2 regions of the Nocardioides sp. JQ2195 genome follow, and region 2 is predicted to be linked to the other one. Evidence: riboswitches for the same ligand, from Rfam matches in the RefSeq annotation. Region 2 holds a riboswitch; the other holds the start of a gene.
The links. A riboswitch is a leader RNA that binds a small molecule or an ion and turns the genes downstream of it on or off. The one in region 2 is predicted to bind thiamine pyrophosphate.
Positions count from the first base shown of each region.

Region 1: it holds a riboswitch for thiamine pyrophosphate, as region 2 does, so the genes downstream of both, ncot_RS17635 (thiamine ABC transporter substrate-binding protein) here and ncot_RS14995 (thiamine phosphate synthase) in region 2, are expected to answer to the same signal.

Region 1 covers NZ_CP050902.1:3,711,788-3,715,184, forward strand. The annotation lists gene ncot_RS17630 (ABC transporter permease subunit) at 1-643, opposite strand, end outside; gene ncot_RS17635 (thiamine ABC transporter substrate-binding protein) at 657-1,754, opposite strand; TPP riboswitch at 1,748-1,879, opposite strand; gene ncot_RS17640 (RNA polymerase sigma-70 factor) at 2,004-2,873, opposite strand; gene ncot_RS17645 (carboxymuconolactone decarboxylase family protein) at 2,881-3,397, opposite strand, start outside.
Region 2 covers NZ_CP050902.1:3,144,174-3,147,570, reverse strand. The annotation lists gene ncot_RS15005 (DUF1707 domain-containing protein) at 1-409, shown strand, start outside; gene ncot_RS15000 (NAD(P)-binding domain-containing protein) at 504-1,550, shown strand; TPP riboswitch at 1,578-1,688, shown strand; gene ncot_RS14995 (thiamine phosphate synthase) at 1,686-2,309, shown strand; gene ncot_RS14990 (FAD-dependent oxidoreductase) at 2,315-3,352, shown strand.

The DNA.
Region 1 (3,397 bases), 570 kb from region 2:
CGTAGCGGAGTCCGCCGAGCACCAGCACCACGCCGAACGCGGTCGAGCAGAAGAGGAACACCACACTGGCCGCGGACACGATCGAGCCACGCAGCGCCGGGAGGGTGGCGGTCGTGAAGACCTGCCACGGCGAGGCACCGAGCGCGGCGGCGGCCTCACCGGGGCGCGGGTCGAGGGCCTCCCACGCCGAGCCGACGGTGCGGACGACGACCGCCAGGTTGAAGAACACCATCGCGGCGATGATCGTGACCGGTGAGCCGTCGAGGTCGAGGGGCGCCAGGGCCGGGAGGCGGACGAGCTGTTCGAAGGCGATGCCGACCACGACCGTGGGCAGCACGAACGGCACCAGGAAGGCGGCCCGCAGGAGGCGGCGTCCGGGAAGGCGAAGCCGGTGGAGGACGTGGGCCGTCGGGATGCCCAGCAGCAGCGTGACCACGGTGGCCGCGCTGGCCGACCAGACCGTGAACCACAGCACCCGCAGCACGCGCGGGCGCCGGAGCACCTCCCAGGCTGCACCCGGGGTGAGGCGACCGTCCGACCAGAGGCCCTCACCGAGCATCCCCGAGACCGGCAGCACGAAGAAGACACCGAGCACCAGGACTGGCAGGAACGCCAGCCCGGCAAGGGTCAGGAGTCGCTTCACGGGTGGCCCGGAGTCATCGGCTGATGATGTCGGTCCACTCGGTGAGCCACTCGCTGCGGTGGTCGGCGATGTCGTCGGCGGAGACCTCGATCGGCTCGGTCGGCTTCTCGGCGAACTTCGCCCAGGCCTGCGGAAGCTGGACCGAGTCGTCGACCGGGAAGACGTAGAGGCTGTCGGGCAGGGCCGCCTGCACCTCGGGGCTCAGCAACCAGTCGATGACCGCCCGGCCACCGGCTGGGTTCTTCGCGTTCTCGAGCACGCCGGCGTACTCGACCTGGCGGAAGCAGGTGTCGAGCAACGCCCTGGTGGTCGACTCACCGGTCTTGTCGTCGATGGTGAACGCCGGTGAGGTGTCGTAGGAGACCACGATCGGTCGATCGCCCTTGCTGGCCGCGGTGAAGCCGCCGTAGTAGGCGTCGGTCCATCCCTCGGTCAGGTCGACGCCGTTGGCGATCAGGTCCTTCCAGTAGCCGGTCCAGTCGTCGCCGTACTCGCCGATGGTGGCCAGCAGGAAGGCCAGGCCGGGCGAGCTCGTGGAGGCGCCCGGGGCCACGAGCAGGTCCTGGTAGGCAGGTTCGGTGAGGTCGTCGAGCGACGCCGGCGGCTCGAGGCCCTTCTCGTCGAACCAGGCGGTGTCGACGTTGACGCACACGGACGCCTGGTCGATCGGGGCAAGCCTGTCGGCACCGTCGCCGTCGAGCTGCAGCTCGTCGGCACCGGAGGGAAGGTCCGCGGCGTAGGTCGCGAAGACGCCCTCGTCGACCGCCCGGGAGGCGAAGGTGTTGTCGACGCCGAAGGCCACGTCGCCGACCGGGTTCTGCTGGTCCAACGCCAAGGACGTAGTCAGCTTCCCGGCGTCGCCACCAGCGCGGATCCGCAGGGTCGCCCCGGTCTCCTGCTCGAACTGCCTGACCAGCTTCTTCGGGAAGTCCGAGGCGAAGGTGTCGTGGGCGACGAGCGTGATGGTGGTGCCCTCGATGGACGCCGAGGGGTCGGCGGACGAGCGGCTGGTCTCGTCGCCCCCGCCCTCCCCGAGCAACGAGCACGAGGCGGCGCCCGCCATCGTGATCGTCACGGTGATGGCAGCCACGGTGCGCGCGACGGAATGCATGGAGTCCGACTCCCTTCGCCGGTGCTAACCGGATCAGGTCATGAGGGTCTGCTTCCCGGCGCGTCTCGCCGGTGGCACTCTCAGCTCCCCGGCTCGCTGGCCGGAGGGCTCCCCTGTCTGTTGACCTCCCACGCTACCCGGTCCCCGCGCGTGTCGAGCAACGCGGGGCCACGGTCGCTCCGCACGCGGTGACCCGTTGCGCCACCGCCACCCCACACGTGCCCGGAGCACAGCGGCAGCCGGGCGCCCTCAACGGGAGAGGCGTACGCCGTCCCCGACGGCCCGGGTCAGCTTCTGCGGGTTGCGGACCAGGTACATCTGCGTCACCAGCCCGGCCTCGAAGCGCACGGTGCCGACCACGTCGAGCACCCCGTCGAGGAAGAACCGGACCGCGGGCTGGCCGTTGACGACCGCGGTGTCCACCGACACCTCCCCCTGGTCCTTGCCCAGCACTCCGGCCAGCCAGCGCAGCACCTTGTCGCGACCGGTGATCGGGCGCAACGCCGCCTGCTTGAGCCCGCCACCGTCGCTGAACATCACGACGTCGGGCGCCAGGACGTCCATCAGGGCCTGGAGGTCGCCCCCGCCGGCGGCTGTGAGGAAGCGTTCCAGCACCGCGTCGGTGTCGTCGGACGGCGTCACGCGGGGGCGGCGCGCCTGCACGTGCTTGCCCGCCCGACTGGCGATCTGGCGCACCGCCGGCTCCGACTTGTCGACGGCGGCCGCGATCTCGGCGTACTCGAAGCCGAAGACCTCCCGCAGGACGAAGACCGCGCGTTCGGTCGGTCTCAGCGTCTCGAGCACCATCAGCATCGCGGTCGAGACCGAGTCGGCCAGCTCGACGTCGTCGGCCACGTCCGACGTCGTGAACAGGGGCTCCGGCAGCCACGGTCCGACATAGGTCTCCCGGCGTCGCTCGAGCGTGCGCATCCGGTTGAGGGCCTGGCGGGTGACGATGCGCACCAGGTAGGCACGCGGATCACGCACCTCCGACTGGTCGACGTCGGCCCAGCGCAGCCAGGTCTCCTGCACCACGTCCTCCGCGTCCGCTGCCGACGACAACATCTCGTAGGCGACGGTGAACAGCAGGTTGCGGTGCTCGACGAAGGGATCGATCACGGTGTCCTCACTGGGCCAACGGTGCCAGTTCGCAGCTGTCGGCGTAACCCTGCGAGGCCAGCCCCATCGCCGCGTTGGTCCGCGAGCGCAGGTTCTCGATCGAGATCATCTCGGTCAGCTCGACGATCGCCTCGGCCCCGAGCTGGCGGTGCAGCCCGGCCACCATCTCGTCGTCGACCTCGGGCGGCGTCGCGGTCATCGCCTCCGCGTAGGCCAGCACGTCGCGCTCGAGCGGCGTGAACACGTCGCTGTCGCGCCAGACCGGGACCTGGCGCAGCTTCTTCTCGTCCAGCCCGTCGTTGTGGGCCATGAAGTAGCCGAAGTCCATGCACCAGCTGCACCCGATCTTCGCCGCGGTCGCCATCACGGCGTACGACTTGAGGTTCGCGTCCAGAGCGTTCAGCCTGGCCACCTTTCCCTCGAACGAGAGCAGCGCCTTGGTGAGCGGCTTGTGGTGGAAGAGCACGTAGGCGAAGTCGGGGATCTCGCCGTAGGTTCGCCTCGCGTACGCCGCCAGCATGCGG
Region 2 (3,397 bases):
GACCGTGCACGCGCCCCGGCACAACGCGTCCTTGGCGATCATGGGGGGCCAGGACCGCAAGGGCGTCTGGGAGGTCGGCGCCAGCCACACTGCCTTCGCGTTGATGGGTGGCATCGACCTCGACCTGCGCGAGGCCGTCCTCACGGCTCGGGAGACCACCATCGTGGCGAACACGGTGATGGGTGGCATCGACGTGATCGTCAACGCACACACGCATGTGATCGTCGAGGGCGTCGGAGTGATGGGCGACTTCAGCCAGGCTCGTGACCGCGTCGAGCCGCAGATCGGGCCGGACTCGCCCGTCGTGCGTGTCAAGGGGTTCGCGCTGATGGGCGGGGTGACCGTGGTGCGCAAGCCGATGCCCGGCGAAGGCCGCGGCCGCAGGCTGAAGCGGCTGCCCGGAGGCTGAGCCGGGTGCCCTGAGGCTGGAGCGGCCCTGAGGTTGGAGCCGCTGCCCGGAGGCTGAGCCGGCATATTTTCGTGCCGCTCGTCGTTGGCCGTGTGTGGACATCTTCGACTCGGTGGTGATCGGCGCGGGCCAGGCCGGCCTGTCGTCGTCGTTCCACCTGAAGCGCCTGGGGCTGCGCCACGTCGTGCTCGACGCCAACGCGGCCCCCGGCGGGGCCTGGCAGCACCGCTGGGACTCGCTGACCATGGCCGACGTGCACGGTGTCGCCGACCTCCCCGACGGCGCTGCTCCGGGTGCCTCGCGAGCCCGAGCAAACCTCGTGGTGCCGGAGTTCTTCGACGCCTACGAGGAGACGCACGCGCTCCCGGTGCTCCGGCCGGTCGCGGTCGACTCCGTGCGCTCGGAGGGCGACCTGCTCGTCGTACGCTCCGGGACACAGGAGTGGTGGAGTCGGACGATCGTCAACGCCACCGGCACGTGGACCCGGCCGTTCGTGCCGCACTACCCGGGCATCGAGGGCTTCACCGGCGAGCAGTGGCACACCCACGACTACCCGGGGCGCGACCACTTCCGTGGCAAGCGGGTGCTGGTCGTGGGCGGGGGAGCCTCCGCCGTGCAGTTCCTCGGTGAGCTGGCCCCCGTCACCGACACCCTGTGGGCCACCCGCAGGCCCCCGGTCTGGCGCACGGACGACTTCACCCCGGAGGTGGGCCGGGCGGCCGTCGCCCTGGTGGAGGACCGCGTACGCCGCGGGTTGCCGCCGGCGAGCGTGGTCAGCGTGACCGGCCTGCTGCTGCGTGAGCAGGAGCAGGAGGCCGCACGGCTGGGCGCCTACGACGACCCGCGGCCGATGTTCGCCGCGATCGAGCCCGACGGCGTGCGCTGGGCGTCGGGCGACGTCGAAGCCGTCGACGCGATCCTGTGGGCCACCGGTTTCCGCCCGGCCATCTCCCACCTGGCACCCCTGCGGTTGCGCAGCCCGCGCGGCGGGATCCAGCTCGACGGCACCACCGCGGTCGTCGACGAGCGGGTGCAGCTGGTCGGCTACGGGCCGTCGGCCAGCACGATCGGTGCCAACCGCGCCGGGCGTCGCGCAGCGGTGGGGGTCTCCGCGTTCCTCGACGGCGAGGCGGTTGCCTGACCCCGGGCACTCTGCGCTAGTGTCGCTCGCATCCACCACAGGAGTCCCGAGGCAGGGGCTGAGAGGGAGCTGTAGCCGCTCCGACTGTTGAACCTGATCCGGGTCATGCCGGCGAAGGAAGCGAGGAGCGTTCCCGTGTTGTCACCGTCCGTCTCGTCGGCACCCGTCCTGCCACCGCCCGCGTTGCCGAGGCTGTTCTGCCTGGTCTCGACCGACGACGACCCGGCGCTGTTGCCCGGCCTGGCTGCGGCCGGGATCGACGGTTTCCAGGTCCGTGACAAGACCGCCACCACGCGCGGGCTGGTGGCGCTCACCGCCGCGGCGCTCGACACCGGCGCGTGTGTCGTGGTCAACGACCGCCTGGACGTGGCCGTCGTGGCCGGCGCGCACGGGGTGCACCTGGGAGCCAGCGACCTCTCCGTCGCCGCCGCCCGGCGCGTCGCTCCGTCGCTCATGGTGGGCGCCACCTGTCGCACGCCGGAGCAGGTCGCGCGGGCTGCCGCGGACGGCGCCACCTACGCAGGCTTCGGCCCGCTGTTCGCGACCTCGTCGAAGGCCGGCCTGCCTGCCCCGCTGGGGCTCCCGGCGATGTCGTCGGCGGTCGGCCCGCTGCCGCTGATCGGGATCGGCGGCGTCGACGCGTCCCGTGCGGGCTCCGTGATCGAGGCCGGTGCCCACGGCGTCGCCGTGATCGGCGGGATCTGGCGACAACCCGATCCACTGCAGGCAGCGAAGGACCTCGTGACGGCGGTCTCCTGATGCGGGTGCGCGTGCTCGGCGCCGGGATCGTCGGCCTCTCCGTCGCCGACGAGCTCATCCGCCGGGGACACACGGTCGTCGTCGTGGATCCCGCACCGGGCGCCGGGGCCTCGCACGCCGCGGCCGGCATGTTGTCGCCGTCGAGCGAGGTCTGGCACGGCGAGGAGGAGATCCTGCGCCTGGGCCTGCGCAGCCTCGAGCTGTGGCCGGCGTACGCCGAGCGGCTGGGGGTCGCGCTGCACCGCACCGGCACGCTGCTCGTGGGGCATGACCGGGGCGACCTGCACGAGGTGGAGCGACAGGCGGCGTTGCTGGCCTCCGCGGGACTGGCGCCAGCGGTGCTGACCGGTCGCGAGGTCCGGCGCCTCGAGCCGACGCTCGCGCCGCGTGTCGCAGGCGGTGTGCTGCTCCCTGCCGACCACAGCGTCGATCCGCGCAGGCTGGTCGCCGCCCTGCTGCTGCGGGTCGGGCGGGTTGCTCCGGTTGCGCCGGAGAACCCGTGTGAGGTGACGGTGGTCGCCACGGGCGCACGCCTGCCGGAGCCGTGGGCCCACCTGGTCCGAGGCGTGCGTGGCGAGATCCTGCGTGGGCACAGCGAGGACCCGCCGACCCGGACCATCCGGGGCCGGGTGAAGGGGCGGCCGGTCTACGTCGTCCCGCGCGCCGACGGCGGCATCGTCGTCGGAGCGACGTCGGAGGAGCACGACACACGTCCTGTGGTCACCTTCGGTGGAGTGTTCGCCCTGGTCGAGGCGGCCCGTGCGTTGCTGCCCGGGCTCGACCGGGCCACCTTCCACGAGGCGACCGCGCGGGACCGGCCCGCTGCTCCGGACAACCTGCCGTTGATCGGGCCGGCCCCGGGCCGACCGGACGTCGTCCTCGCGGCCGGCCTGTTCCGACACGGCGTCCTGCTCGCCCCGCTGGTTGCGCGGCTGGTTGCCGACCACCTCGAGCACGGGCACCTCGAGCCCGCGCTCGACCCCCACCGCTTCGCCGAGTCGGCACGTGTTGACAGCGCTGCCCGCCGAGTCGGCACGTGTTGACATCCCAGACCGCCGAGTCGGCACGTGTTGACAGCCCAGAGAGGA